DNA from 4 places in the Streptomyces sp. NPDC002698 genome. Region 3 is predicted to be linked to each of the others. Evidence: riboswitches for the same ligand, from Rfam matches in the RefSeq annotation. Region 3 holds a riboswitch; each other region holds the start of a gene.

Region 1 (7,157 bases), on a different contig from region 3:
CACCTCCCGCGGGTCGAAGCTCGCGAACGAGAGAACGTAGAGCGCGATCCCCACCCAGAACAGCGTCATCGCGGCATGCGCGAGCCAGTCCGAGCCCACCTCGGCGGCGATCGCCGAGCCGAGGACCGAGAGCCCCTGCGTGGCCACGCAGACGAGGAACACCTCTCCCGTCATGCGGCGCCGCCAGTGCCGCAGCACGGTCAGCAGCAGGACCGGCCAGAGCACGGCCGACAGCGCGAGCAGGACTTCGGCGAACGTCCGCCACCCGAGGGTGGCGAAGCGGGTGCCGAGCACGGTGGTGGCCGCGACCGCGTCGAGCCCCGCGGGGGTGGCGGCCCGTCGCGCCCATTGCTCCCGGTCGCCCACCAGTCGTCCGAGGAAGTCCGAGGCGAGCCCGGCCCAGGTGAGCGACGCGAGGACCAGCGCGATCCCGGACAGGACCTCGTAGCCGGTCAGGTGCAGCCCGATCGAGAGGATGCCGGTGGCCATGACGGCGGCACCGGCGGCGGGGGCCCACCCCGCCCACCAGGTGCGGAGCGGAATGGTGTCCGTCATGTCCGGTGTGTCTGGCATGCGTCGATGCTAAGGACCCGTCGAACGGTTGCGGGCGGGCCACGCGCGGGCGGGGACGAAAACGCGGGGCACGCGCGCGGGCGTGCGGGAGAGCCCGGAGCGCGTGCCCCGCGTGAGGGGCTTCCGTGTCCCGGTCTACGCCGGGCGCACGACGCTGTGGATCGCGGAGGTGCCGTCGTAGTAGATCGACTCCTCGCGGACGTACGCGCCCGGCTTCGGCGCGTGGATCATCATGCCGTCGCCGATGTAGAGGCCGACGTGGCTGAGGTCGTCGTAGAAGAAGACCAGGTCGCCGGGCCGGGCGTCGGCGAGGGCGACCGTCGTGCCCGCGTTCACCTGGTCGTAGGTGACCCGCGGGAGGCTGACGCCGGCGGCCTTCCAGGCGGCCTGGGTCAGGCCCGAGCAGTCGTAGGAGTCCGGGCCGGTGGCGCCCCAGACGTACGGCTTGCCGATCTGCGCGCGGGCGAACGCGAGCGCCTCGGCCGCCTTCGACGAGGAGCCCGTGGCCGTCGATCCCGTCGACGACCCGGAGGCCGAGCCGGAGGCCGTGCCGGTCGTGGTGCCGGACGACGACTGCTGCTGGGCGGCCTTCTCGGCGGCGGCCTGCTGCCGTGCCAGCTCCGCCGCCTCGGCCGCGGCCTGCTCCCGCTTCTTCTTCTCGATCGCCGCCAGCCGCGCCTTTTCCTCGGCGTTCAGTTCCGAGAGCAGGGAACGGGCCTCGGTGAGCTTGTGCTGCACGGTGGCCCTGGACGTCTTGAGCGCCTTCTGCGAGGCGGTCAGCGACTCCAGGCTCCGGGTGGCCTCCGCCCGCTTCCTGGTGGTGGCGGCCTGCTCGGTGATGTAGTCGTCGACGGCGGCCTTCTGGCGAGTCGTCAGACGGCTCATCAGCTGGGTCTGGTCGAAGTAGTCCTGGGGGTTGTCCGCGAGCAGCAGGGTCGCGGTGTCGGGCGCGGAGGCCCCGGTGCGGTACTGCGCCGCGGCGAACGACCCCAGTTCCTCGCGCGCGGTGTTGAGCTTCTCGGTGCGCCGGGCGACGTCGTCGAGCAGGGTGTCGACGCGCTCGCGCTGCTCGGCGGTCTTCTCCCGGGTCGCGTTGTACTTCTCCGTGGCCGTCTCGGCCTGGTGGTAGAGGTCGTCGACCTTCTTCGAGACCGCTTCGATGCTGGGCCGGGGCTCGGCCGAGGGGGCGGCGTTGGCGGTCTGGGAGAGCAGGGCCACGGAGGTGAGGGCCGCTGTGGCGAGGGCCGGGGTCCGTATGCCTGCGATGCGCGCACCCGTGGGGCGCGCTTTGCGGTGTGACGCCAAGAGAGGCGACTCCTTCCGTCATCCGCCTACCGAGTTAGCTGTCGGGTTCGGGCGGGTGGTTCCGGAAGGCTGCCCTACGGTCCTTGCCCCACAAGGCGGTCGGACCGATTCACCCCAAGGTCGGTGGGTCCCCGGCTCCGGGGCCTCGCGGCGTACCGGACTCGGCGGAGGCCGCTCGGCCCGGCGAGGTTCGCCGGTCGCGGTCGAGCGGCCTTCCGGCACGCTAGCCAACCGGTGTGGCCCGTGTGAAGGTTGATGTGCGATATGCCCGATACGTTTTCGTGACCATCGCCGTGCGACCCGCGGGCGGCGACCCGCTCGTCCGAACCGTCGAACGGGCCCCGCCCGCTCCGAACGGCTCGCCGGAGCCGCTCGCCGACGGGGTCTCGCGCCGGGTGACCGCCCGGCCGCTTCTCGTCACGGGGTGTGACGCGTCATGGCCGGAAGGCCGGCTTCCCCGGGGTGACCGCCGGGACCCTGGTCACACTTGCGGCCGAGTTCTCGAGGCGGCGGCGGGCTGTCGGTGGGGCGGCCTAGACTCGGAGAGCGATGAGCAGCCTCTTTGACGACAGCTTCCTGGCGGACCTCAAGCCCTCCGCGGCCCACGAGGACGAACACCCGCCGCCGCCCGAGGACGATCACGTACCGGAGCCCGTTCCGGACGATCTGTTCGGCGGGAAGTTCGACATGCCGCCGAGCCGGGACGCGTACTACCGCGACGGCGCGCCCAGGCCCGCCGTGGACCCGGCGGCCCTGCTGGACGGACTGAACGAGAACCAGCGCGCGGCCGTGGTCCACTCCGGCTCGCCGCTGCTCATCGTGGCCGGTGCCGGCTCCGGCAAGACCCGCGTGCTCACCCACCGGATCGCGCACCTGCTCGGCGAGCGGAACGTCCACCCGGGCCAGATCCTCGCGATCACCTTCACGAACAAGGCCGCGGGCGAGATGAAGGAGCGCGTCGAGGCGCTCGTGGGCCCGCGCGCCAACGCGATGTGGGTGATGACCTTCCACAGCGCCTGCGTCCGCATCCTGCGCCGCGAGAGCAAGACCCTCGGCTTCACCTCGTCGTTCTCGATCTACGACGCCGCCGACTCCAAGCGTCTGATGGCGCTCGTCTGCCGTGATCTCGACCTCGACCCCAAGCGGTTCCCGCCGAAGTCGTTCAGCGCCAAGATCTCGAACCTGAAGAACGAGCTGATCGACGAGGAGGACTTCGCCGCCCAGGCCTCCGACGGCTTCGAGAAGACCCTCGCCCAGGCGTACGCGATGTACCAGTCGCGGCTGCGCGAGGCCAACGCGCTCGACTTCGACGACCTGATCATGACCACGGTCAATCTGCTGCGCGCCTTCCCGGACGTCGCCGAGCACTACCGCCGCCGCTTCCGGCACGTCCTGGTCGACGAGTACCAGGACACGAACCACGCCCAGTACGCGCTCGTGCGGGAGCTCGTGGGGACCTCCGAGCACCCCGTGGACGTACCGCTCGGCGAGTACGACCTGGCACCCGCCGAGCTGTGCGTCGTGGGTGACGCGGACCAGTCGATCTACGCCTTCCGCGGCGCGACCATCCGCAACATCCTCCAGTTCGAGGAGGACTACCCGAGCGCGACGACGATCCTCCTGGAGCAGAACTACCGCTCCACCCAGACGATCCTGTCCGCCGCCAACGCGGTCATCGAGCGCAACGAGTCCCGCCGCCCCAAGAACCTGTGGACCAACGCGGGCGCGGGCTCGAACATCACGGGCTACGTCGCGGACACCGAGCACGACGAGGCCCAGTTCGTCGCCGAAGAGATAGACCGTCTCACCGACGCGGGTGAGGCCAAGGCCGGCGACGTCGCGGTCTTCTACCGCACGAACGCGCAGTCCCGTGTCTTCGAAGAGATCTTCATCCGCGTCGGCCTGCCCTACAAGGTCGTCGGCGGCGTCCGCTTCTACGAGCGCAAGGAGGTCCGGGACGTCCTTGCGTACCTCAGGGTGCTGTCCAACCCCGAGGACTCCGTCCCGATGCGCCGCATCCTGAACGTGCCCAAGCGCGGCATCGGCGACCGCGCCGAGGCGATGATCGACGCCCTCTCGCAGCGCGAGAAGATCAGCTTCCCGGCGGCGTTGCGCCGCGTCGACGAGGCCTACGGCATGGCCGCGCGCTCCACCAACGCGGTCAAGCGGTTCAACACGCTCATGGAGGACCTCCGCACGATCGTCGAGTCCGGCGCGGGCCCGGCCACCATCCTGCAGGCGGTCCTCGAACGCACCGGCTATCTCGCCGAGTTGCAGAACTCGACCGACCCGCAGGACGAGACCCGGGTCGAGAACCTCCAGGAACTCGCCTCCGTGGCCCTGGAGTTCGAGCAGGAGACCGGTGAGGGCGAGAACACGGGCGGACTCGCCGCGTTCCTGGAGCGGGTCGCGCTCGTCGCCGACTCCGACCAGATCCCGGACGAGGAGGACGGCAACGGCGTCATCACCCTGATGACCCTGCACACCGCCAAGGGCCTCGAATTCCCCGTGGTGTTCCTGACCGGCATGGAGGACGGCGTCTTCCCGCACATGCGCGCGCTCGGACAGGTCAAGGAACTGGAGGAGGAGAGGCGCCTGGCGTACGTCGGCATCACGCGCGCGCGGGAGCGGCTCTACCTCACCCGGTCCTCGGTGCGCAGCGCCTGGGGCCAGCCCTCGTACAACCCGCCCTCCCGCTTCCTCGAGGAGATCCCGGCGACCCATCTGGACTGGAAGCGCACGGGGGCGACGGCGTCCAGGCCCGCCGGTCCCGTCTCCGGTGTCGCCGCCTCCCTCTCGGCCTCGCGTTCGCGGTCCGCGGCCTCGGGTGCCTCCGGGTTCGCCACCCGCCGCGGCGGGACCGAGAAGCCGGTGGTCTCGCTGGCCGTCGGGGACCGGGTCACGCACGACCAGTTCGGCCTCGGCACCGTCGTCGGCGTGAAGGGGACGGGCGCGAACGCGGAGGCGACGGTCGACTTCGGAGAGCCCAAGCCGAAGCGGCTGCTGCTGCGGTACGCGCCGGTGGAGAAGCTGTAGTCCGCGAGACCGTTCGCGTGAACCGGTCGACGGGGATCGCGGTCACGGATCCGGGCGACGGATCGCGGTGACGGATCCGGATGACCGGTCGCAGGGCCCTTGGCCGTCCGGAGACGGCCGGGGCCCGCGGTCACGCGGCGTCCGGGTTCTTACGTGGGGTCCAGGCCGTGGCTGCGCAGCCACGGCAGCGGGTCGATCGCCGCACCGCCGGCCGGGCGGACCTCGAAGTGCAGGTGCGGGCCGGTCGAGTTGCCGGAGTTCCCGGAGAAGGCGATCTGGTCACCGGCCTTGACGGCGCTTCCGGAGGGGAGACTGTACGTGGAGAGGTGGCAGTACCACGTCTCGGTGCCGTCCATCGCGGTCACGATCATCATGTTGCCGTAGGCGCTGTTCCACTGCGTCCGGACGGTGCCGTCGGTCGCGGCCAGCACCGGCGTCCCGTAGGAGACGGGGAAGTCGATGCCCGTGTGCACGGACATCCAGTTGACGCCGGCCTGGCCGAAGTAGGCGCTGAGGCCCTGCCGCACCACGGGAAGAGCGAACTTCGGACGCAGCCGCTCCTTGCGGGCCGCCTCCTCCGCCGCCTTCTTCTTCTCCGTCGCCTGCTGGGCCTTGAGGTCGATACGTTCCTGCGTGCGGCTCGCCCGGTCGGCGAAGTCGTCCGCGCCCGCGGACAGACTCTGGAGCTGGGTGTCCAGCTTGATGTTGGCGGCCGACGGCTTCACCGAGGTCACGTCGGAGGCGCTGGTGGTCGTGTCCTTCGAGTCGTCCCCGCCGAGGCCGCCGACACCGCCCACGGAGGCGGCGGCGATCCCCGCGACCCCCATGACACAGGCCGAGGGCACCGCGACGGTCAGCAGAGCGGAACGTTTCGCGGGGCTGCGGCGCCGGGCACGGGAAGCACTGCGCGTCGCGGGACGCCGGACCGGGGTGATCTCTTCCATGTCGTCGAGCAGCGGCCTCTCGCGCCCCTCGTCGTACGGGTCGTAGCCGCCGTCGGGGCCGGCCGTGTCCGCGAGGTCCTCGGCCGCGTCGGACTCGTCGTCCTCCGCGGCGAGTTGACCGTGGGTCGCCTGGTCGAAGGTCGCGGTCGCCTGCTGGTCGAAGGGAACCGGGTCCGACGCGTCGGACACTCCCTCGTACGTCATGTCGAGCTGCGTCAGCTCGTGGTGGTCGTACGACTCGGACGCCGCCTGCGGCTGTTCGTACGACTCGGGCTGCTGATGCTCGTAGGACTCGGTCCGCGGGTGTTCGTACGACTCGGCTTGGGGGTGCTCGTACGACTCGGGCTGCGGGTGCTCGTACGCCTGGTACGTGTCCTGGCCGCCGGCGACGTTCCACTGCGTGGCGTCGTACGCGCCCGTTTCCTGCGTCGGCACGGTCCAGTGCTGGGTCCCGTCGAGCGGCTGCTCGGGCTGGATCCAGCCGTTCGCGTCCCACTGGCCCGAGGCGTCGGGGCCCGGGTGCTGCGCGGGGATCTCGGCGTGCTGCTGATAGCCGTTCGTCCAGGCCGTCGTGTCGTGGGCGCCGGTGCCGTAGGCGGTTTGCTGCGCCGCGTACGGGTCGTAGCCCAGCGGCTGTTGGGCTCCGGCGTTCCACTGCGTGGCGTCGTACGAGCCGGTGCCGCCCGGCATGGTGCCGAAGAGCGGGTCGCCGGCGAAGTCCGTGCCGGAGTAGGCGGCCGCGTTCGCTCCCGGGTCGGGGACCGAGCCGGCGTAGTCGCCGTACGCGGTGAAGTCGCCGTACTGGGCTTCTTGCGCGCCGTAGGGCGCGTAGAGCGCCGAGGCGGCGTCGGAAGCCGGAGCCGGGGGAGTCGCGATCCCCGACGGGTGACGGTCGTTCACCAACTTCTCTTTCGCCTCGACAACAGGGGCTGGCAGAGCAGTGCGGCGACTGTACCCGGCGGTATGCGGGCGCGACAATCTTCGGCAGGTTTCCCCTTCGCGGGAAACGGGCATTCGGCCGTGTTTCGGGGGAGGGCGGGCAAGGGCTTGGCCTGGCGTTCGATAACTGTTCGAAGACTTGGGTTGCCGGGAGGGTCGTCGGGCGGCCGTCAGCCCTCCCGACGGCCGCCCTCGGACCGTTCCGTGCCGCCTCTCACGCCACCGTGAGGCCGCCGCTCCGGACCACGGCGAGGGACCCCGGCATCTCGATGTCGAGTGCCTGCCGGATTCCGGTCGCGACGGCCGGATGCACGGGCAGCGCGAGATGGCCGACACCGCTCACGCGGACGTTCTGGGCGA
Region 2 (7,157 bases), on a different contig from region 3:
CCTGCCCGCCCTGGCCCGCGCCTACGGAGGGCAGGGCACGCACGCGTACGGCCCGGACGAGCTGAGCGCCGCGCTCGCCGAGGCCCTGCGCACCCCCGGCCCCACCCTGATCGCCGTCCCCGAGGAGACCCCATGACCGCCGCCGCCCCCCTGATGACGCTCACCTGGACGGACCATGTCAGCGGCCGTCAGGGATTCCTCGTCGTCGACCGGCTCGTGCGGGGCGTCTCCAGCGGCGGTCTGCGGATGCGGCCCGGCTGCACGCTGGAGGAGGTCGCCGGACTCGCCCGCGGCATGACCATGAAAGAGGCCCTGCACTACAACCCCGAGGGCCGGTACATCCCGCTGGGCGGCGCCAAGGGCGGGATCGACTGCGATCCCCAGGACCCGGCGGCGTACGGCCTGCTGGTGCGCTATCTGCGCGCCATGCGTCCCTACATCGAGGCCTTCTGGACCACCGGTGAGGACCTCGGGCTCACCCAGGACCTGGTCGACCGGGCCGCCGCGGAGGCCGGCCTCGTCTCGTCCATCCAGGCCGTGTACCCGCTGCTCGACGACGAGGCGGCGGCCCGGAAGCGGCTCGCGGACGCCTTCGCGGTCGAGGTGGACGGCATCGGTCTCGACGAGCTGGTCGGCGGCTGCGGAGTCGCCGAGTCGGTGCTCGCCGCGCTGGACCGGGCCGGGACACCGTACGCGGGCACACGGGTCGCCGTGCAGGGGCTCGGCACCATGGGCGGGGCCACCGCGCGCTTCCTCGCGTGCGCGGGACTCAGGATCGTGGCCGTCGCCGACGTCAAGGGAACCATCGCGAACCCGGACGGCCTCGACGTCGAGGCACTGCTCGCGGCACGGGACGCCTACGGAACGGTCGACCGCGCGGTACTGCGCCCGGCAGACCGCGAACTCCCCGGTGACGCCTGGCTGTCCGCCGATGCCGAGGTCCTGGTGCCCGCCGCGGTCTCGTACGCGATCGACACGGCGAACCAGCGGGAGATCACGGCCCGTTGGATCGTCGAGGCTGCCAACATGCCCGTCCTCGCGGACGCGGAGGAACTGCTCGCCGCGCGCGGGATCACCGTCCTGCCCGACGTCGTGGTCAACTCCGGTACGAACGCCTGGTGGTGGTGGACCCTGTTCGGCGACATCGGCGCCGACGCGGACGAGGCGTTCGCCCACACCCGGCGCTCCATGCGCGCCCTGATCGACCGGACGCTCGCGCGCGCGGAGGCCGACGGCACGACCCCGCGGGCCGCCGCCCACGCCATCGTCACCGACCGGCTGCCGGTCATCGCGGAGCGGTTCGGCTGGTACCGCTGAGGAACGCGGCGCCGGGCCGGGGGCGGCGATTCCTGCCGCGAGGAGAGTTCACCGGCCGACGGCGGGCGCGGCCGGCCGGAGCCGGCCCGGACCCGCTCCGCTCCTGTCGGGGCTTCCGGCAAAGGGCTGTGTAGGGTTGCCGCGTGGCGAGAGTCCGGTTGAGCGTGGCGGAGCGGCGTGAGGAGTTGCTGCGCGCCGCCGTGGAACAGATCGAGGCGCGAGGCGTCGCGGCGGTACGGATCGCCGACGTGGCCTCGGCCCTCGGCGTGAGCAACGCGCTGGTGCTGTACCACTTCTCGACGAAGGAGAAGCTGGTCGCCGCCGCGTTCACCTACGCGGCCGAGGACGACCTCGCCCATCTGCGCAAGCTGCTCGGCCGCCGTACGACGGCGCTGCGACGCCTTCGGGCCGCCGTGCGGTGGTACGCCCCGACGGGCCAGGCCAAGGGCTGGCGCCTGTGGATCGAGGGCTGGGCGGTCGCCCTGCGGGAGCCCGCGCTGCGCGAGGTCACCCGTGATCTCGACCGGCAGTGGAAGGCCGCGATGACCGAGGTGATCGCGGAGGGCGTGGCCGCCGGCGAGTTCCGCTGCCCGGACCCCACGACCGCGGCCCTCAGGCTCACGGCGCTGCTGGACGGACTGGCGGTCCAGATGACGGCGTACTCCGGAGCGGTGTCACGGGCGCGGACCCAGGAATGGGCGGACGAGGCACTCGCCCGCGAACTGGGCCTGGAACGCGAGGCGTTGATGGCGGCGGTGCGCTAGCTGACACGGCGCCGGTCCCGTACCGGCCCCGTACCGCGCTTCGCCCGCTCCCCGGCGTGGACCGCCGGGCGGGTGGTCGTCCCGGATCCCGTCGGGAGCGGCCGGTACCCCTGATCCGCACCCGGCCCGGGGCGCCGCGGCCACCGGGACCGGGCCGGTCGGGCGCCCGGGTACCGGTCCCGACCGGCCCGGCCGGCCCTGCCGACCGGGCCGGCGCAGGTCTCAGGCGACCGACTCGATGCGCATCTTGATGTCGTCCGGGGAGAGGGCGCCCTTGGCCGCGACGTGATCGCCCGAGGACTCCCCGCGCAGCCGCCGTCCGATCCACGGGACGAGGTACTCGCGCGCCCACTGGATGTTGTCGCGGCGCACCTCCAGCGTGCCGCGCGGCGGGAGGGGCGGCCAGGGCTGGTCCGGGTCGGCCGGGACCTCCAGGCCGAGTACCTGTCCGGCACGGAGCGCCACCCGGGTGTGCCCCTCGGGAGAGAGGTGCAGCCGGTCGCCGTCCCAGGCCCGGCGGTCCTGGATCGTCTTCAGGGACCAGAGGTCGAGGACGGGACAGCCGTAGCGGTCCGCGATGGCACGCACATGCCCGTTGTAGGTGGCGATCTTGCCGCGCAGGTGCTTGAGCACGGGGACGCCACGCGTGTCGAAGCCGGTGGTCACCATGACGGTGCCGACGGCGGAGGTGAGGTCGACGATCGCGCGCTCGAAGCGTTCCGCGACCTCGTCGGGGTCGGTGCCGGGGCGGATGATGTCGTTGCCGCCTGCGCAGAACGAGACCAGGTCCGGGCCGAGTTCCTTGGCCCTCTGGAGCTGGGACTCGACGATCTGGTCGAGCAGTTTGCCGCGCACGGCGAGGTTGGTGTAGCCGAAATCGCCTTCGGGCCTGCGGTCCGCGAGAAGTACCGCGAACCGGTCCGCCCAGCCGACGAACGCTCCGTCGGGCCCAGGGTCGCCGACGCCCTCGGTGAAGCTGTCCCCCACCGCCACGTACGACCCGATCACTGATCTGTTGTCACTCTTCGAATCGTCTGCCACATGGAGCATGATTCACCTTTTGATGTGAGCTACGCGACCGTAGGGAAGGGTTGACGGCCGGTGAGATAAGCCACTCGCCAAGCATTGGTCAACTATGGAATAAGGCTCGCGTCAAGGATGTTGAAGCAGCGATCGCCCAGGGGCCGTTGCCGCGGGCACACCGAAGGCCGGACCCGGGGGATCGAGGGGTCCGGCCTTCGGAGATCTTCCTGCCGTCAGGAGCAGGAGGCTGGGGGGGTCAGCCCACGGCGACACCGTGCGAGCGCAGGTACGCGATCGGGTCGACGTCGGAGCCGTAGTCCGGCGTGGTGCGGATCTCGAAGTGCAGGTGCGGTCCGGTCACGTTGCCCGTGGCACCGGAGAGACCTATCTGCTGCCCCTCGGTGACGGTCTGCCCCGCCGAGACGGACAGCGACGACATGTGGGCGTACTGGGAGTACTTGCCGTCGGCGTGCTGGATGACGACCTGGTTGCCGTAGGCGCCGCCCCAGCCCGCGGAGACGACGGTGCCCGCGGCGATGGACTTGAGCGTGGTGCCGGTCGGGATCACGAAGTCCACGCCCGTGTGGTAACCGCTGGACCACATGCCGCCCGCCACCTTGTAACCCGTGCCGACGGAGCTGCTCGCGACCGGCAGGGTGTAGCCGGACGAGGTGCCGGTGGAAGGGGCGGCGGAAGGGGCGGTGGAAGGAGTGGCGGAAGCGGTGTCGGAGGGGGCCGTGTCGGCGGCCTGGGTCGCCTGACCGGCCTTCGCCGAGGTGGTCGTCCGGGCGGCCGAGTGCGTGGCCGAGTGCGTGGCGGCCTTCTTGCCGAGCGACAGCTCCAGACCGGGGTGGATCAGCGACGGGTCGCCGCCGATGGCGGAGCGGTTGTCGGCGTAGATCTTCTTCCAGCCGCCGCTGACGTTCTGCTCGTCGGCGATCTTCGAGAGGTAGTCGCCGGACCTCACCGCGTACGTCTTCGTCCCGGCGGCCTTGGCGGCCTTCTTCGCGGGAACGGCGGTCGCGGCCTTCTCGACATGGTGCGCGACGGCGGTGGCCGGGGTCGCGGCGTGGGCGCCGGTGGCTCCCATCAGGGGCAGCGCGAGTGCGGCGCCACCGGTTCCGGCCACGGCGATCGAGCGGGTGAAACGCAAGGACTTGGGACGGCGGTGCTTACCCTTCGCGGGCATGACGAATTCCTCTCCGGCGCCTGCGGGGTGAGCTGTCGGGTGCGGGCTGGAGATGCCCGGCCACGCTGCTGCGCGGCTGTACCCCTAGCCTGTTCCGGAAAAGAACCGGACCAGGCGCGGAACCTGTGGGTCCCCCGCTCCTGCCGTGTACGGGTGAGTGTGCGGATTCCGGGCGGCGGCAGGATTGGGCGTCCGTCCGGATTGAGGCAGAACGTAAGCGACATGAGAGCGCGTCGACAACTATGTGCGGTTTCTGTGCGCTCGCCTTTCTTGATCCATGCGGAAACCGCCGTCACCCTCCGTGGAGCGACGATCTTCCCGACCTCTCAACCCACCTGTAAATCCAGGCAGGTTGAGTAATGAGGACGGCAACGCATCGTCACGAATATGACGCTCCTCACGCGACTCGCCCCAGGGCGCCCTATTCCAGGGCTAGTTGTAACGAAGGCACCTATTCGGACAGAACAGACAGATGCTGCATGAGCGGATATCCGGTACATCCGGATCCCTGTACGGAATGACGCGCAAAACGACACCCCCTCATGCCCTGTTTCGCCTCGATTGCCCCATGGGATCGAGGCGGCCAGAAGCGCGCGACCGGTCCATCGCGGGATTCAAACACGCATTCGACATCAGATGTCACAATGCGTCGCTCCCAGGGCGTTCCGTCCGGAAGGCATCGGCTGTGGACAACTCATTGCCCGAGGAACCCATGTCGTATCGTCGGGAGCGCGAGCCGGTACAACTGCCGACGAGCGGCGCCGAGTCCAGCACGGCGACGCCGGCGGCCGAATGGGAGGAGCCCCCGTGACGCAGCAGGTCCCGTCGACCGAGCCCGAGCTCGGCGGAGTGCGCAACTTCCGCGACGTGGGCGGACTGCCCACCGCGGACGGCCGGCGAGTGCGTCATGGGCACCTGTTCCGCAGCGGCCACCTCGCCCACGCCACGGAGGAGGACGCCGCGTTCCTCGCCTCCCTGGGTCTCCACACGATCTTCGACTTCCGTAATGCCGCGGACCAGAAGCTGGAGGGCCCGGACGTCGAACTGCCGGGCGTGCGGAACGTGAACCTCCCGCTGAGCGACCCCGCGGACGGCAGCGAGTTCTGGAAGATGGTCCGCGACGGCGATCTCGACCAGCTGCGCGCGATCCTCGGCGACGGCAAGGCCGAGAACCGGATGATCAACTCCTACCGCACGATCGTCAGGGAGCGCACGGCCGAGCACTCCCAGGTGCTGCACGCCCTGGCCGACGACAGTGTGCCCGCGCTGATGCACTGCGCGGCGGGCAAGGACCGTGCCGGGCTGTCCATCGCGGTCACCCTGCTCGCCCTCGGCGTCGAGCGCGAGGCGATCGTGGCCGACTACCTGGAGTCGAACGCCGCGCACCGCCGTTACAAGGTGCACCGCAACGGCTCCTCGGCCGGTGCCTACTCCCCCGAGGTGATGGAACTGCTCAGCCCGCTGTTCGACGCGCGCGCCGCGTACCTGACGGCCGCCTTCGAGACGATCGAGGAGACCTGGGGCAGCGTCGAGGTCTATCTGGAGCAGGGCCTGGGACTGACGCCGGAGCTGCGGGAACGCCTGCGCGGGCGGCTCCTGGACTGAGCCGCCCGCCGGGACCGGACCCCCTACTGGTTCTGCGCGCCCAGCGTGAAGAGCAGGTAGATGAAGGCCGCGAACAGGTGGCCGACGGCGACGTAGATGATCAGCCGCACCCACAGGGCGCGCGGGAACCTGTCCTCCATGGAGCGGCGGCGTTCTGTGGGTTCGGTCATGACGTCTCTCCCGAGGTGGGGTGGCCCGTCGCCGGGCCGAGGCACAGCGCGGCGACGGGGCTCTGCAGCAGGGTGTGTACGAAGAGGAGCTCGGCTCCGTCGCGTTCGGCGGCGGCGATGCGGTGCGGGGTCAGCGAGTCGAAGTGGGCGCTGTCTCCCGGCGCGAGGACGTGCGCGGTGTCCCCGAGGCGCAGACTGAGCCGCCCCCGGAGGACGTACAGCCACTCCTCGCCCGGGTGGACGCGCACGATGTCGCCCTGCGAACCGTACGGGACGTGCACACGCAGCGCCTGCATGCCGCGGCCCGCGGAGCCCGCCTGCCAGTAGGTCCAGCCCCCGGCCGGGGCCGGTTCCATGGCGGCGGCCCGTACGATCGCGTCACGGTCGGGGACCGCCTCGCCGAGCAGTTCCGAGACCGTCGTACCGTAGACACGGGCCAGCGTGAGCAGCATCGGCAGCGAGGGCTGGCGCTGTCCGGTCTCCAGCCGGGAGAGATGGGCGGGCGAGAGCCCGGCCGCGCGGGCGGCCGCCTCCAGCGTGAGGGAGGCGCTGCGGCGCAGGGCCCGGAGCCGGGGCGCCACGGCGTGCAGCTCGGCGGACGGCTCGTCGACCGCCCCTGTGTCGGCAGGGCTCATGGGACCATTGAGCCAAACAATTACCTCTGGGGCAATTTTCTTGCCCCAGAGGCAAAAGGTCCGCCGCACCCGCACCGCCTTCGCGGCGACCGCCGGTGCGGCCGGGTCTCAGCGGTTCGCCACCGCCTGCTTCACCAGCGTCTTCCCGAAGTCCCACATCAGCCCGCCGCCGTTGTGCGCGTCCTCCATCACCGCGGTGAAGGCCTCCACGAACCGGTCGACATCCCGCTCGTCGATGACCAGGGGCGGGATCAGCTTGATCACCTCCAGGTGGTCGCCGGAGACCTGGGTGAGGATGTGGTGCCGCTGGAGCAGAGGCACGACGACCATCTGCGCGAACAGACCCTTGCGCGCGGCCTGCAGCATGCTCCAGCGGCCGCGCAGCTTGAGCGACGCGGGCCGGCCGAACTCGATGCCGATCATCAGACCCCGCCCGCGCACCTCGCTGAGCAGC
Region 3 (7,157 bases):
GTGACCGCCGACGGCACGAGCGCCGCCGACCCCGGCCGCATCGTCCTGCTCACCACCAGCCACCGCGTGGCGCCCGGCCTGCTGTCCTGGCCGGCCTGGCAGGTGCTGCACGGCGCGGACCGGGTGCTGTGCTCGGACGGCGCGCACCCGCAGGTGCCGTACCTGCGCGAGGCGGGCATCGGGGTCGACGAGGAGTCACCGACCGCGCGGGAGCTGGTCGACGCGTGCGCCGGCGGCCGCTCGGTGGTCGTCGTCGCCACCGGCGAGGGCGAACCCCGGCTCACCGACGGTCTGGCCCGCCTGGCGGGCTCCGGCCGCATACGGATGCCGGACCTGGAACTGCTGCCCGCCTCCTACGACCTGCCGGGCGCGCGTCTGCTCGACCTCGTCCAGGTGATGGACCGCATCCGCGCCGAGTGCCCCTGGTCGTCCCGGCAGACGCACGAGGGCCTGGCGAAGTACGGCCTGGAGGAGTCGTACGAGCTCGTCGAGGCCATCGAGGAGGGTGACCGGGACGAGCTGCGGGAGGAGCTCGGCGACGTCCTGCTCCAGGTCGTGTTCCACTCCCGGATCGCCGAGGACGACACGGAGGCTCCGTTCTCGATCGACGACGTGGCCGGCGGGATCGTCGCCAAGCTGATCCACCGGCACCCGCATGTCTTCGGCGACGAGACGGCCACGACGCCCGAGGAGGTCAAGGAGCACTGGCTGCGCACCAAGGCCGAGGAGAAGCGGCGCACCTCCGTCACCGAGGGTGTCCCGCTCGGCCAGCCGGGCCTGGCCCTGTCGGCCAAGCTGTCGTCCCGGGCGCGCACGGCGGGACTCGACGTTCCGCTGCCCGCGGGCGAGGGCGTGGGATACGAACTGCTGGCGATGGCCGTCCGTGCCGAGGCCGAGGGCGTCGACCCCGAGGCGGCGCTGCGGGCGGCGGCGCGGACGTACCGGGACGCGATCCGCGGGGCGGAGGAAAACGGCGGGGCGGGCTGACCGGGCCCGGTCGGTCCGGGTGAGGTCCGTGGTGAGGTCCGTCGTTCCGGCTCACGGTCCGAGGTCAGGTCCGGGTTGAGGCCCGTGATGAGGTCTGTCGTTCCGGGTCACGGTCCGAGGGCGCGGCCCGCCGGGTTGTGCCAGGCCGGCGGGGGGCGGTCGAGAAGCCACTGGGCCGCGCCCACCGGGCGGGGACGGCTCTCGCCTGTCGGCGGCAGCGGGTCGTGGAAGACCCGGTCGGCCGGTGTTCCGAGAGCGGAGAGCGCGTCGCCGGTCTCTTCGACGAGATCGGGCGGACCGGCGACATAGACGTCGTGCCGGGGCCAGCCGGCCCGGTTGCCCAGCGCGGTGAGCAGCCGTTCGGTCGCCTGGACCTTGGGGCGGCCGGGCGCGGGGGTGATGTAGGTGACGGCGAGCCGGGGGAGCGCGGCCCGCAGGCGTTCGACGGCCGGCCGGTCGTAGAGGTGCGCGATGTCGCGGGCCACGAGGAACAGACGGGCCTCGTGGGCGGGGTCGAGCTGTTCCAGCAGGGCTTTCACCGGGGCCCAGCCCGTGCCGGCCGCGATGAGGGTGAGGGGCCGGTCGGACGGCGTCCGCAGGGTGAGGCCGCCGCCGGGCGGGCCCAGCCGCAGTACGTCGCCCACCCGGGTCCGCCGGACGAGAGCGGTGGAGAGCGTGCCGCCCTCGACGCGGCTGACGTGCAGGTCGACGGTGCGGTCGGCGCGCGGCGCGTTGGCGAGGGAGTAGGGGCGCCAGACACGAGGCAGATGGGGCACGCAGACACTGACGTACTGACCGGGGGAGTAGGTGAGCCGTTGCCGTGGCCGCAGGGTGAGGACGGCGAGGCCGTCGCCGTGCCGGGTGCGGGAGACGACCTCGGCGTCCCACCAGAGCGGCTCGCCGTGGTGCCGGGCCTCCCCGGCGCCCTCCAGCATGCACCGGGCGATCACCCCGTACGCGGCGGTCCAGGCCTTCTCGGTCTCGGCGTTCCAGGCCGAGCCCGCGACGACCGCGAACGCGGCGATCAGACTCTCCCCCACGGCCGCGTAGTGCCCGGGCCGGGTCAGGTACTTGCGGTGGTCTCGGCCCAGACTCCGCAGGTACCGGGGCAGGTCCGGATCCTCCAGTCTGTCCATGACGAAGGTGAGCGCCGCGAAGAGCCGGTCCCGCTGCCGTTCCATGTCCCGGGCGAGGTCCGCCGGGAACAGCGCGCGGAGCTCCGGGTTGTGGCGGAAGAGGTGCGAGTAGAAGTACTTGACCGCGAACTCGGCCCGTCGTTCCACGACCGCGAAGCTGGATCTGAGTATTTCGGGGTCCACGGCAGGAAAGTAGGAAGGTGCCGGGCGTCGAGGTCAAACAGCCGGCCATGTCCGGACGGTCCGGGGCGAACCGGGCGGGAGAGGCCCCGTCCGCCGCCGCGCGCGACGGGTGTCCCCCGATCGCCGGGCGGCAGGGGGGCGCCGCCGCCTGCGGATACGGTCGAGGAGTGACCGAGTACGAAGCCTCCGCCAGCCCCGCCCCCGAACTCTTCACCTGGGAGTTCGCCACCGACCCCTACCCGGCGTACGCCTGGCTCAGGGAGAACGCGCCCGTGCACCGCACGCGGCTGCCCAGCGGGGTGGAGGCCTGGCTCGTCACGCGGTACGCCGACGCCAAGCAGACGCTCGCCGACCAGCGGCTGTCCAAGAATCCCGCGCACCACGACGAGCCCGCGCACGCGAGGGGCCGGACCGGGATCCCCGGGGAGCGCAAGGCCGAGCTCATGACGCATCTGCTGAACATCGACCCGCCGGACCACACCCGGCTGCGGCGGCTCGTCAGCAAGGCGTTCACGCCGCGGCGCGTGGCCGAATTCGCCCCACGGGTGCAGGAGCTGACGGACCAGCTCATCGCCGGGTTCGCGGCCAGGGGTTCCGCGGACCTCATCCACGAGTTCGCCTTCCCGCTCCCCATCTACGCCATCTGCGACCTGCTCGGCGTCCCGCGCGAGGACCAGGACGACTTCCGGGACTGGGCGGGCATGATGATCCGGCACGGCGGCGGGCCCAGAGGCGGGGTCGCCCGGTCCGTGAAGAAGATGCGCGGGTATCTCGCCGAGCTCATCCACCGCAAGCGCGAGGCGCTGACCGCGGAGCCCGCACCGGGCGAGGACCTCATCTCCGGGCTCATCCGCGCCTCCGACCACGGCGAGCACCTCACCGAGAACGAGGCCGCCGCCATGGCCTTCATCCTGCTCTTCGCCGGGTTCGAGACCACGGTCAACCTCATCGGGAACGGGATGCACGCCCTGCTCACCCACCCCGGGCAGCGGGCGCGTCTCCAGGCCTCCCTCGCGGCCGGGGAGAGCGGACTGCTCGAGACGGGTGTCGAGGAACTCCTGCGCTACGACGGGCCCGTGGAACTGGCCACCTGGCGGTTCGCGACCGAGGCCGTGCGGATCGGCGGGCAGGACATCGCGGCCGGCGACCCCGTGCTCGTGGTGCTCGCGGCCGCGGACCGCGACCCCGAACGTTTCGAACAGCCGGACACGCTCGATCTCGCGCGACGTGACCTTCAGCACTTGGGCTACGGCCACGGCATCCACTACTGCCTGGGCGCGCCGCTCGCCCGGCTGGAGGGGCAGACCGCGCTCGGTACGCTCCTCGGCCGCCTGCCCGACATCCAACTCGCCGGAGAATCGGCCGATTTGCGCTGGCGTGGAGGTCTCATTATGCGTGGATTGCGCACGCTTCCTGTGGAGTTCACCCCGGTCAAATAGGCCTGGACCAGCCCATCGGTGACCCTTCGGTATCCCCGCCGAAGGGGTTCTTCCGCATACCGGAAAGAGCGCCCTCGCGGCTAGCGGAACATGACGCTCCATCAAATCTGTGATCTTCGCGTGATCTGTACTGCATCGACTTGTAACCAGCGTTCGAGTGCGACTACCTTCACCCATCAACGCGGCGCCCACGCTTCTTGGTTCACGGGGGTCGCGGTGCACCCTGCTGTCACTCGAAAGGCTTTCGTATGCTCTCCGGGAACGGCCGTCACCGTCGCCCTCGTCAGGCCCCGGCACTCATGGTCGCCGCAGGGGTGACCGGATCGGCGATCGTCATCCCGCTGCTCGCCGCGGCGAGCGCGAGCGCGGCCGACGGGAACACCTGGGACCGGGTGGCGCAGTGCGAGAGCGGTGGCGCGTGGAGCGCCGACCAGAGCAACGGGTACTACGGCGGCCTTCAGCTCGACCAGGAGAACTGGGAGGCGCACGGCGGCCTCGAGTACGCCCCGAGGGCCGACCAGGCCAGCCGCTCGCAGCAGATAGCCGTCGCCGAGAAGGTGCTCGCCGACAAGGGCCTCGCGGCCTGGCCGACCTGCGGGCCGCTCTCGGGCCTCAGCAAGGACGCGGCGGGCGTCAGCGTCGACACGGGCGTGGCCGGCGATGCCTCGAACGACGAGGACGAGTCCGGTTCGTACGTTTCGTCCGGCCTGGCGACGTCGCCCAGTACGTCACCTTCGGATGGTTCTTCCGCTTCGTCCGGTTCGGATGACTCCTCGGACGCGGCCGGCAGCACCGCGGAGCCCAGCGCCTCGCAGAGCTCCGACGACTCGGGTGCGGCGACCGGCAAGGGTGACGAATCGGCCGAGTCCGGGAAGAAGGAGGCTTCTTCGAGCCCCTCCGACGCCCCGAGCACCGGCACCGGGCGGCACCGCGGCGGGGATGCCGCGGAGAGCGCGACCGGCGACGCCGACAGCACCGCCGGGCGGCATGCCGCGAGCGCCTCGAGCGACACCGCGTACGTCGCGGACGTCATCGACAACCTCTGGAAGGTTTCCGACGAGCTGGGCCTCGGAGGCGGATGGGCCGACCTGCCCACCGCGGACGCGGGCACGGCCGACAGTGGTCCCGGCCTCGTCGTACCTGGTCGGAGCATCGCGGACACTGCCGAAACGGTGCAAAACTAGCGGGAGTTCACGTCCTGGTTCGCTGTGGAATGTCCTATTTGGAGCAAGTGAGACATGGGTCTCAGAAGCCCTGATCGTCTTTGAATTTCCGCCGATCGACTGCTTACGGTCGTGACTGCTCGCCACAGCGGGCCCCGACGGTCGCAACGCCGAATCCTGCCAGCGGCCGTACGGGAACAGTCGTCGCGTCATGCGCCGTAGGCAGGAGCGGGGGACCCAAGGTAAGCGCCGGGACCGGGAGTTGAGAGACACCCGGGAACGGCTTGGGGTGAAGCCGCGCGCCGGACGTCCTGGAGACAGGACCGAAGACAGCGCGGCCGGGCAACTCAACCGGCCCGAACCCGACAGCTCACCTCGCAGGCGTCGGTGAGGGGATCTCTCCATGCTGTTCTCCAGCAAGGGCAAGCACCGCCGCCCGAACAAGGCCACCCGCGTCGCCACGCTCGCCGGTGTCACCGGTGTCGCCATCGCCGCCCCGCTCATGGCGGCCGGCAGCGCCTCCGCCGCCACCGCCTCCGAGTGGGACGCCGTCGCCCAGTGCGAGGCCGGCGGCAACTGGTCGATCAACACCGGCAACGGCTACTACGGCGGACTCCAGTTCTCGTCCTCCACCTGGGCCGCGTACGGCGGTACCGCCTACGCCTCCACCGCCGACCAGGCCTCGAAGTCGCAGCAGATCGCCATCGGCGAGAAGGTCCTCGCCGGTCAGGGCAAGGGTGCCTGGCCGACCTGTGGCGTGGGCCTGTCGAGCACCCCCTACGGCGGCGGCTCGGCCCCGGAGGCCCCGGCGGCCCCGTCCTCCTCGAGCGCCTCGCAGAGCGCCCCGGCCACCCGTACGACGGAGCAGCCCGCCTCCCGTTCCGCGGAGCGCCCCGCCGTCCAGAAGACCGTCACCACCCCGACCGGCAAGAAGGTCAAGAAGGGCGACGGCGAGTACAAGGTCGTCAAGGGCGACACCCTCAGCTCGATCGCCGAGAAGAAGCACGTCAAGGGCGGCTGGCAGAAGCTGTTCAAGCTGAACGAGGACATCGTCGCCGACGCCGACTTCATCTACCCGGGCCAGCAGCTGCACCTGCGCTGAGTACCGCGGCGCGCCGGTGCCGTGTGGTCGCCTTCGGCGGAGGGCGGCCACCTCTCGGCCGGCGCGCGGGTGCTTTCCGGGCCGGATTCCGGCCCGCGTCCGAGCCGGACGACAGCTCCCCTCCCGAACCGGGCCTTTTTGGGAAAGGCCCGGTGAGGGTCCCCGTCCCCACGGGCTCCCCGCTCCGGTGCGTGTTCCCCCGCACGCGCCGGAGCGGGGTTTTTCATTTCTTTTTTTGTTCCGTTCAGGAACAATATGTACGCTCAGTTCCGCTCAAGGGGTGGTCGATCGGCTGGCCGATCCCCGTGAGCCGGTTAGGCTCATCCCGCAGGGCTGCCAAGTCCTGCTTACCCGCGTCACATCCCATAAGGAGATGCTCGTGCCGTCCATCGACGTCGTCGTAGCCCGGGAAATCCTGGACTCCCGAGGCAACCCCACGGTCGAGGTCGAGGTCGGCCTCGACGACGGCAGCACGGGTCGTGCCGCCGTTCCCTCCGGCGCCTCCACCGGAGCCTTCGAGGCCATCGAGCTTCGCGACGGTGACCCCAACCGCTACCACGGCAAGGGTGTCGAGAAGGCCGTCCTCGCCGTCATCGAGCAGATCGGCCCGGAGCTCGTCGGCTACGACGCCACCGAGCAGCGCCTGATCGACCAGGCCATGTTCGACCTGGACGCCACCGACAACAAGGGCTCGCTCGGCGCCAACGCCATCCTCGGCGTCTCGCTCGCCGTCGCGCACGCCGCCTCCGAGGCGTCCGACCTGCCGCTCTTCCGCTACCTGGGCGGCCCGAACGCGCACCTGCTGCCCGTTCCGATGATGAACATCCTGAACGGCGGGTCGCACGCCGACTCCAACGTGGACATCCAGGAGTTCATGATCGCCCCGATCGGCGCGGAGTCCTTCTCCGAGGCCCTGCGCTGGGGCGCCGAGGTCTACCACACCCTCAAGAAGGTGCTGAAGACCAAGGGCCTGTCCACCGGCCTCGGCGACGAGGGCGGCTTCGCCCCGAACCTGGAGTCCAACCGCGCCGCCCTCGACCTCATCATCGAGGCCATCAAGGAGGCCGGCTACACCCCCGGCGAGCAGATCGCCCTCGCCCTCGACGTCGCCGCCTCCGAGTTCTACAAGGACGGCGTCTACACCTTC
Region 4 (7,157 bases), on a different contig from region 3:
CCACCGGCTCCAGCGAGACCGCGACGACCTCCGGGTGGTCGTCGACCAGCCGGGAGATGCGCAGCATCAGCTCTTCGAGGGCCGCCGTGTCGACCGGCGCGGAGCCCCGCCAGCCGAACAGGAGCGGTGCCGTCCTGATCGACCGGACCAGCGAGGCCGCGTCCCGGTCGGTGACCGGGATCAGCCGGTGGGCGGTGTCCCCGAGCAGTTCGGAGGCGGCTCCGGAGAGCCCGAAGGAGAGGACCGCCCCGGCCGCCGGGTCGATCACCGCGCGGACGACCGTGTCGACACCGCGCGGCGCCATCGCCTGCACGACCGGGCGCAGCACCGTGGGTGGCCCGAACAGCTCGGTCAGCTCCGCGTACGCCCGGCGCAGCTGCTCCTCGTCCGCCACGTCCAGGCGTACGCCGCCGAGGTCCGCGCGGTGCCGGAGGTGCGGGGCGGTGGTCTTGAGGGCCACGGGGTATCCGATGGAGTGCGCGGCCGCCACCGCGTCGTCCGGAGTGGGGGCGGGCAGGGCACTGTGCACGTCGATGCCGTACAGCCCGAGCAGCACCGCCGTCTGCTCGCCTCCCAGGGTCAGACCCTCCCCGCGCGCGAGGAGGTCGTCGATCAGCCGGGCGGCGCCCTTCTCGTCGATGTCCTCGTACTCGGGCACCTTGCCGGGCTCGCCGGCGTCCGTGCGCCACTGGGCGTACTTGACGGCCTCGGCGAGGGCACGGACGGCACGTTCGGCGGCGGGGTAGGCGGGGATGAGCCGGGAGTCCGGCGCGGGCTCGGCACGGACCGCGGCGGGCGACCGGTCCGAGGGGTGGAAGCGGGCACCGGGCGCCGCGCCGGGTGCCGTCGCGGGGGCCTGCGGGGCGGTACTCGCGGCGGCGGACAGGGCTTCGGCGAGTCCGCCCAGTTCGACGTGCACCACGAGCACGGGTTTCGCCGGAGCCGCCAGGGCGGAGGAGCGGAGCGCCTCGGCGAGTGCCGCGTCGGCGGCCGGGGTCTCCCCCACCGTCGGTATGGCCGTCACGACGACGGCGTCGCAGCCGTCGTCGGCGAGCGCCTGGGACAGCGCCCGGTGGAAGTCCTCCGCCGAGGCCGCCGTGGTCAGGTCCCGGGGCGGCAGCGGCCTGAGTCCCTCGGCGAGACACGCGTCGTACGTCAGCAGCCCCAGGGACTCGGAGTTCCCGAGGATCGCCACGCGGGGGCCCCGGGGAAGCGGCTGACGGGCCAGGAGCAGGCCCGCGTCGACGAGTTCGGTGATCGTGTCCACCCGGATCACTCCGGCCTGGCGCAGCAGCGCGGACACGGTGGCGTGCGGCAGCCGTGTGGCCCGCACCGCGTGCCCCTGGGGAGCGGCCCCGCCGTGCCGTGCCCCCTGGACCACGACCAGCGGCTTCGCGGCCGCCGTCCGCCGCGCGAGCCGGGTGAACTTGCGCGGGTTGCCGATGGATTCGAGGTACATCAGGGCGACGTCGGTGTCCGGGTCGTCGTACCAGTACTGCAGTACGTCGTTGCCGGAGACGTCCGCGCGGTTCCCGGAGGAGACGAAGGTCGACACGCCGGTCACACCCGTGACGCCTCCACCGCGCCGGTGCAGCCGGGACAGCAGGGCGATGCCGATGGCTCCGGACTGCGCGAACAGGCCGATGCGTCCGGGGCGGGGCATCTGGGGGGCGAGCGAGGCGTTCAGGCGCACGTCGGGCGACGTGTTGATGACACCGAAGGCGTTGGGCCCGATGATGCGCATCCCGTACGTGCGCGCGTGCCGCACGAGCTCGCGCTGGCGCTCGCGTCCCTCGGGGCCGCTCTCGGCGTAGCCGGCGGAGACCACCACCAGTCCCTGCACGCCGTGTTCGCCGCATTCCGTCACGACCCCGGGGACGTGTTCGGCGGGCACGGCGACGACGGCGAGGTCGACGGGTTCGGCGATGTCCCTGATGGAGCGGTGGGCCGGGACTCCGTCGAGTTCCTTCTCCTGGAGGGCCGCGTTCACGGCGTACAGGCGTCCGGTGAACCCGGCTTCCCGGAGGTTGTCGAGGACGCTGCGGCCGACCCCGCCGGGTGTGCGCCCGGCGCCGATGACGGCGACGGAGCCGGGGGCGAGCAGCCGCTGCACGGAGCGGGCCTCGGCGCGCTGTTCCCGCGCACGCTGCACGGCCAGGGACCGGTCGGTGGGTTCGAGGTCGAACTCCAGGCGTACGACACCGTCCTCGAAGCTGCGCTTCTGGGTGTATCCGGCGTCCGTGAACACCTTGATCATCTTGTTGTTGGCGGGCAGCACCTCGGCGGCGAAGCGGCGGATGCCGCGCTCGCGGGCCACCGCGGCGATGTGCTCGAGCATCGCGGAGGCGACACCGCGGCCCTGGTGGGCGTCCTGCACGAGGAAGGCGACCTCGGCCTCGTCGGCGGGCGCGGAGGCGGGCATGCCGTCGGCGTTGATCCGGTCGTAGCGCACGGTGGCGATGAACTCACCGCCCACCGTGGCCGCGAGACCCACGCGGTCCACGAAGTCGTGGTGGGTGAAGCGGTGGACGTCCTTGGCGGACAGCCGCGGATAGGGCGCGAAGAAGCGGTAGTACTTCGACTCGTCCGACACCTGCTCGTAGAAGCTGACCAGACGTTCGGCGTCGTCGACGGTGATGGGCCTGATGCGTGCGGTGCCGCCGTCGCGCAGCACCACGTCGGCCTCCCAGTGGGCTGGGTACTCGTGCCGGTCCGCCGAGGTCTGCATGGGCCCCAGAGTACGGCTCGCGTACGACAACGGCGCGAGGCAGTCTGAGGGTGACGGGCGTCGGAACGGGTCCTCGGCCGACACCGCGGCGGGCGAGGTCCGGGACAGTCCGGGCACGCCTCGCGATATGAAAGAATGGTCTAGACAACCCTGAACACCCGAAGGGCAGCATCACATGGCTGAGCGCCGCGTCAACGTCGGCTGGACCGAGGGCCTCCACGCCCGCCCCGCCTCCATCTTCGTCCGGGCCGCCACGGCTTCCGGCATCCCCGTGACGATCGCCAAGGCCGACGGGGACCCCGTCAACGCGGCCTCCATGCTCGCGGTCCTCGGCCTGGGCGCCCAGGGCGGCGAGGAGATCGTCCTCACATCGGACTCCGAGGGCGCGGATGCCGCTCTCGACCGTCTGGCGAAGCTGGTCGCCGAGGGGCTCGACGAGCTCCCCGAGACCGTCTGAGCCGCCCACGAGGCACCCGGACACACGGCCGAGCCGCGCCCCCCTTCACCGGATGGCGCGGCTCGGCCGTTTTTCCGTACCCTCGCCCGGAATTCCCCGCATGGCACGTACGACCTCGCGCCATGGCCGCGGGAATGGCGTGCGCCGAAATTCCGGACACACGCGTAAAAGGGCATCAGAATGAGCCCCTGCCGAATATCCCTCTTTGTATACGGCGCCCGTGTTAATGACGCGGGCCCGTCATGTTTACGGGATGTTGCGAACTTCTCACACGGTCCGGCCGGTCGCCGCCGGGAAATCGGAGCCGGTGCGCGGCCGTGGCGCGCTCGGTGTGCAGGGCCGTGATCGCGCGGGCCCGCTCACTGTCCCCGCGGGCGACCGCGTCCACGATGCCGCCGTGCTCGGCCCAGGACTCCGCGGGGTCGGCCGGCGCCTCCACCGAGTACATCCAGGCGATCTTGTGGCGCAGCTGGGCGAGCGTCGAGGTGAGCGCGGGGCTGCCGGACGCCTGCGCGAGCGTCTCGTGGAACCAGCCGCCCAACGAGCGCAGATCCTCGCTGTGGCCTCGCCTGGAGCGCTCCTGCCCCAGCCTGACCAGACCTCGCAGCACCTTCAGGTGGGCCTCCGTGCGCCGCTGCGCGGCCCTCGCGGCACCCAGCGGTTCCAGCAGCATGCGCATCTCCAGGAGGTCCGCGGCCTCCAGTTCGGAGGGCTCCGCGACACACGCGCCCGCGTGCCGGCGGGTGACCACGAACCCCTCGGCCTCCAGCGTGCGCAGGGCCTCGCGCACGGGGACGCGCGAGACGCCGTATCGGCGCGCGAGCAGTTCCTCGGTGAGGCGGCCGCCGCGCTCGTAGACACCCGCGACGATGTCGTCACGGATCGCCGTGCACACCGAGTGCGCCGGAATACGCATGACCGACCTCCGCTTTAATCCCCGTGAAACGCCGTCGATTGACGCTTGTTCAGTGACTCTATTGCAGGAAGCCTGAATTTCCGATGGCAGGTCTGAATCCATGGATATTTTTTGGACAGACGGCGTCCGGAAACGACGATGCCCCGGCTCGGTGAGCCAGGGCATCGAAAGCGGCGAAGAAGCCGCGAAGCGGTCGTCAGAGGTTGACGCCGTGCGAGCGCAGGTACGCGACCGGGTTCATGTCCGATCCGTACTCGGCGGTCGTACGGGCCTCGAAGTGAAGGTGCGGACCGGTGGTGTTGCCGGTGTCCCCCGAGAGGGCTATCTGCTGCCCCGGAGTGACCGTCTGACCCACGGACACACCGATGGACGAGAGGTGGCCGTACATGGTGTACGTGCCGTCGTGCATCTTGATCACGACTTGATTGCCGTACGCGCCGCCGTCTCCGGCCGTGACGACCGTGCCGGCACCGACGGAGTGGACCGGCGTGCCGGTCGCGGCGTGGAAGTCGACTCCGGTGTGGCTGCCGGACGACCAGAGGCTGCTGCTGGCCTGGTAGCCGGTGGAGACGTACGAACCGGTGATCGGCATGACGAACGTGTTCAGGCGCTTGCGCTCGGCCTCGCGGGCGGCGCGCTCCTTGGTCTCGCGCAGCTTCTGGGCCTGCTCCGCGGCCTGCTTGCGCGCGGTCTGCTCGGCCTGCTTGCGCGCGGCGGCCTCGTCGGCTGCGCGCAGCTGCGCGAAGGCCTGGGCGTCGATCTGGTCGGCGACCGTGTCGTTGAGGGTGACGGTCTGGGTCAGTCCGGTCTGCTCGACGGAGGCTTCCGCGGCGAACGCGGGGGCGGCCAGGGTTCCGATGACACCGGTGGTGGTGAGCGCCGCGACCCCGACGGCGGTCGTGGTGGTCGTGCTGTGCACGCGGCTCGTACGACGGTGTTTGCCGGTGCCACAGGTGAACGCCATGTAGGGGCTGATCCTTTCCTTCCCTCTCGCCTACCGGGTTAGCTGACGGGTTCGGAGCAGGAAGGTCTCCTACGGGCCCCCTCCGGAGAGGGCGTCCGATTCACCCCAGGGACTACGTGTGGGTCCCCGGCTCCCCTGACTCGCGTCATGGGGGACTCGGCGATGACTGCCCGGTGCCGCGGGCGCGGCGCACTGCGTGACGAACAGCCGCACTGACGCTAAGCGGGGCAACTTTCGAACAACAAACGGATCACGATTTTTGTAACGCATCCCACAGGGCAGAAGGGTGACCGTCATACGAATACGGACATCTTGGGAACGGCTTCCGGAAAAAAGAAGGGCCCTGACGGCTCTTCAGCCGTCAGGGCCCTCCCTCGTCGCACGGTTCTACTCGGCGGCCACCACGGTGACTTCACCGATTCCGAGGGCCCTGACCGGCTCCGCGATCTGCGCCGCGTCGCCCACCAGGACGGTCACCAGACGGTCCGTCGGGAAGGCGCTCACGGCCGCCGCGGTGGCCTCCACGGTGCCGGTGGCGGCCAGCTGCCGGTAGAGCGTCGCCTGGTAGTCGTCCGGCAGGTGCTGCTCGACCTGGTCCGCGAGCGTGCTCGCGACCGCCGCGGCCGTCTCGAACTTGAGGGGCGCGACGCCCACCAGGTTCTGCACGGCGACGTCGCGCTCCGCGTCGGTCAGGCCCTCGGCCGCGAGGGTGCGCAGCACCGTCCACAGGTCGTCGAGCGCGGGACCGGTGTTGGGGGTGTCGACCGAGCCGCTGATGGCGAGCATCGCGGCACCCGTGCCGTCCGGCGCGGAGCGCAGGACCTGTCCGAACGCCCGCACGCCGTAGGTGTAGCCCTTCTCCTCGCGCAGGACGCGGTCCAGGCGCGAGGTGAGGGTGCCGCCGAGGCAGTAGGTGCCGAGGACCTGCGCGGGCCACACGCGGTCGTGCCGGTCGGCGCCGACCCGGCCGATGAGCAGCTGCGTCTGGACGGCGCCGGGACGGTCGACGATGATCACGCGGCCGGTGTCGTCGGCGCTCACCGGCGGCACGGGGCGCGGCTGGGCGGCCGAGCCGGTCCAGGAGCCGAGCGTGTCGGTGAGGAGTTCGTCGAGATCGACACCGGTCAGGTCACCGACGACGACCGCGGTGGCCGTGGCGGGGCGCACGTGCTTCTCGTAGAAGGCACGAACGGCCGACGCGTCGATGTTCTGGACCGTCTCCTCGGTGCCCTGGCGGGGGCGCGACATGCGCGCGCCCGCCGGGAACAGCTCCTTGGAGAGCTCCTTGGCGGCACGACGGGCGGGATTGGCCGTCTCGTGCGGGATCTCGTCCAGCCGGTTGGTCACCAGCCGCTCGACCTCGCTGTCCGCGAACGCGGGGGCCCTCAGGGCGTCCGCGAGCAGGCCGAGGGCCTTGGCCAGGCGCGAGACCGGCACTTCGAGGGACAGGCGCACACCGGGGTGGTCGGCGTGCGCGTCGAGCGTGGCACCGCAGCGCTCCAGTTCGGCGGCGAAGTCCTCGGCCGAGTGCTTGTCGGTGCCCTCGGAGAAGGCGCGCGCCATGATCGTGGCGATGCCGTCCAGGCCCGCCGGCTCGGCGTCCAGCGGCGCGTCGAGGTTCACCTCGACGGCCACGACCTGCTGGCCGGGGCGATGGCAGCGCAGCACGGTCAGACCGTTGTCCAGGGTGCCCCGCTCGGGGGCGGGGAACGCCCACGGCTTCGGCTGGCCGGCCTGGGGCTGCGGGTGGAAGTCCATGGTGGCGAGCTCGGTCACTTCGCCGCCTCCTCGTCGGTCTCGTCGGCGGAGTCAGCCGCGTCGGCTGCTTCGGCGGTGGTCGGCTCGTAGACGAGCACCGCGCGGTTGTCGGGGCGCAGGCGGGCCTTGGCGGCCTCCCGGACCTCCTCCGCCGTGACGTCGAGGACGCGCTGCACGGCGGTCAGGGCGAGCTGCGGGTCGCCGAACAGGACGGCGTAACGGCACAGTTCGTCGGCGCGGCCCGCCACGGTGCCGAGCCGGTCGAGCCATTCGCGCTCCAACTGGGCCTGGGCGCGCTCCATCTCACCGGCCGTGGGGCCCTCCTCGGCGAACC

Evidence for each region. A riboswitch is a leader RNA that binds a small molecule or an ion and turns the genes downstream of it on or off. The one in region 3 is predicted to bind cyclic di-AMP.
Region 1: it holds a riboswitch for cyclic di-AMP, as region 3 does, so the genes downstream of both, ACFYW9_RS36715 (NlpC/P60 family protein) here and ACFYW9_RS28610 (transglycosylase family protein) in region 3, are expected to answer to the same signal.
Region 2: it holds a riboswitch for cyclic di-AMP, as region 3 does, so the genes downstream of both, ACFYW9_RS26375 (peptidoglycan DD-metalloendopeptidase family protein) here and ACFYW9_RS28610 (transglycosylase family protein) in region 3, are expected to answer to the same signal.
Region 4: it holds a riboswitch for cyclic di-AMP, as region 3 does, so the genes downstream of both, ACFYW9_RS15780 (peptidoglycan DD-metalloendopeptidase family protein) here and ACFYW9_RS28610 (transglycosylase family protein) in region 3, are expected to answer to the same signal.

What each region holds. Positions count from the first base shown of each region.
Region 1 covers NZ_JBIAQM010000046.1:24,565-31,721, reverse strand. The annotation lists gene ACFYW9_RS36720 (tellurite resistance/C4-dicarboxylate transporter family protein) at 1-573, opposite strand, end outside; gene ACFYW9_RS36715 (NlpC/P60 family protein) at 709-1,878, opposite strand; cyclic di-AMP (ydaO/yuaA leader) riboswitch at 1,886-2,055, opposite strand; gene pcrA (DNA helicase PcrA) at 2,428-4,914, shown strand; gene ACFYW9_RS36705 (peptidoglycan DD-metalloendopeptidase family protein) at 5,064-6,758, opposite strand; gene ACFYW9_RS36700 (esterase/lipase family protein) at 7,012-7,157, opposite strand, start outside.
Region 2 covers NZ_JBIAQM010000021.1:27,938-35,094, forward strand. The annotation lists gene ACFYW9_RS26355 (5-guanidino-2-oxopentanoate decarboxylase) at 1-136, shown strand, start outside; gene ACFYW9_RS26360 (Glu/Leu/Phe/Val dehydrogenase dimerization domain-containing protein) at 133-1,317, shown strand; gene ACFYW9_RS26365 (TetR family transcriptional regulator C-terminal domain-containing protein) at 1,461-2,081, shown strand; gene ACFYW9_RS26370 (SGNH/GDSL hydrolase family protein) at 2,304-3,089, opposite strand; gene ACFYW9_RS26375 (peptidoglycan DD-metalloendopeptidase family protein) at 3,361-4,293, opposite strand; cyclic di-AMP (ydaO/yuaA leader) riboswitch at 4,298-4,459, opposite strand; gene ACFYW9_RS26380 (tyrosine-protein phosphatase) at 5,101-5,898, shown strand; gene ACFYW9_RS26385 (DUF6126 family protein) at 5,922-6,038, opposite strand; gene ACFYW9_RS26390 (XRE family transcriptional regulator) at 6,065-6,703, opposite strand; gene ACFYW9_RS26395 (aspartate aminotransferase family protein) at 6,812-7,157, opposite strand, start outside.
Region 3 covers NZ_JBIAQM010000024.1:98,783-105,939, reverse strand. The annotation lists gene ACFYW9_RS28630 (nucleoside triphosphate pyrophosphohydrolase) at 1-987, shown strand; gene ACFYW9_RS28625 (globin domain-containing protein) at 1,095-2,306, opposite strand; gene ACFYW9_RS28620 (cytochrome P450) at 2,474-3,745, shown strand; gene ACFYW9_RS28615 (transglycosylase family protein) at 4,045-4,929, shown strand; cyclic di-AMP (ydaO/yuaA leader) riboswitch at 5,113-5,307, shown strand; gene ACFYW9_RS28610 (transglycosylase family protein) at 5,312-6,010, shown strand; gene eno (phosphopyruvate hydratase) at 6,384-7,157, shown strand, end outside.
Region 4 covers NZ_JBIAQM010000009.1:121,677-128,833, reverse strand. The annotation lists gene ACFYW9_RS15795 (GNAT family N-acetyltransferase) at 1-2,728, opposite strand, end outside; gene ACFYW9_RS15790 (HPr family phosphocarrier protein) at 2,904-3,185, shown strand; gene ACFYW9_RS15785 (GntR family transcriptional regulator) at 3,409-4,101, opposite strand; gene ACFYW9_RS15780 (peptidoglycan DD-metalloendopeptidase family protein) at 4,298-5,065, opposite strand; cyclic di-AMP (ydaO/yuaA leader) riboswitch at 5,078-5,237, opposite strand; gene ACFYW9_RS15775 (pitrilysin family protein) at 5,453-6,841, opposite strand; gene ACFYW9_RS15770 (M16 family metallopeptidase) at 6,838-7,157, opposite strand, start outside.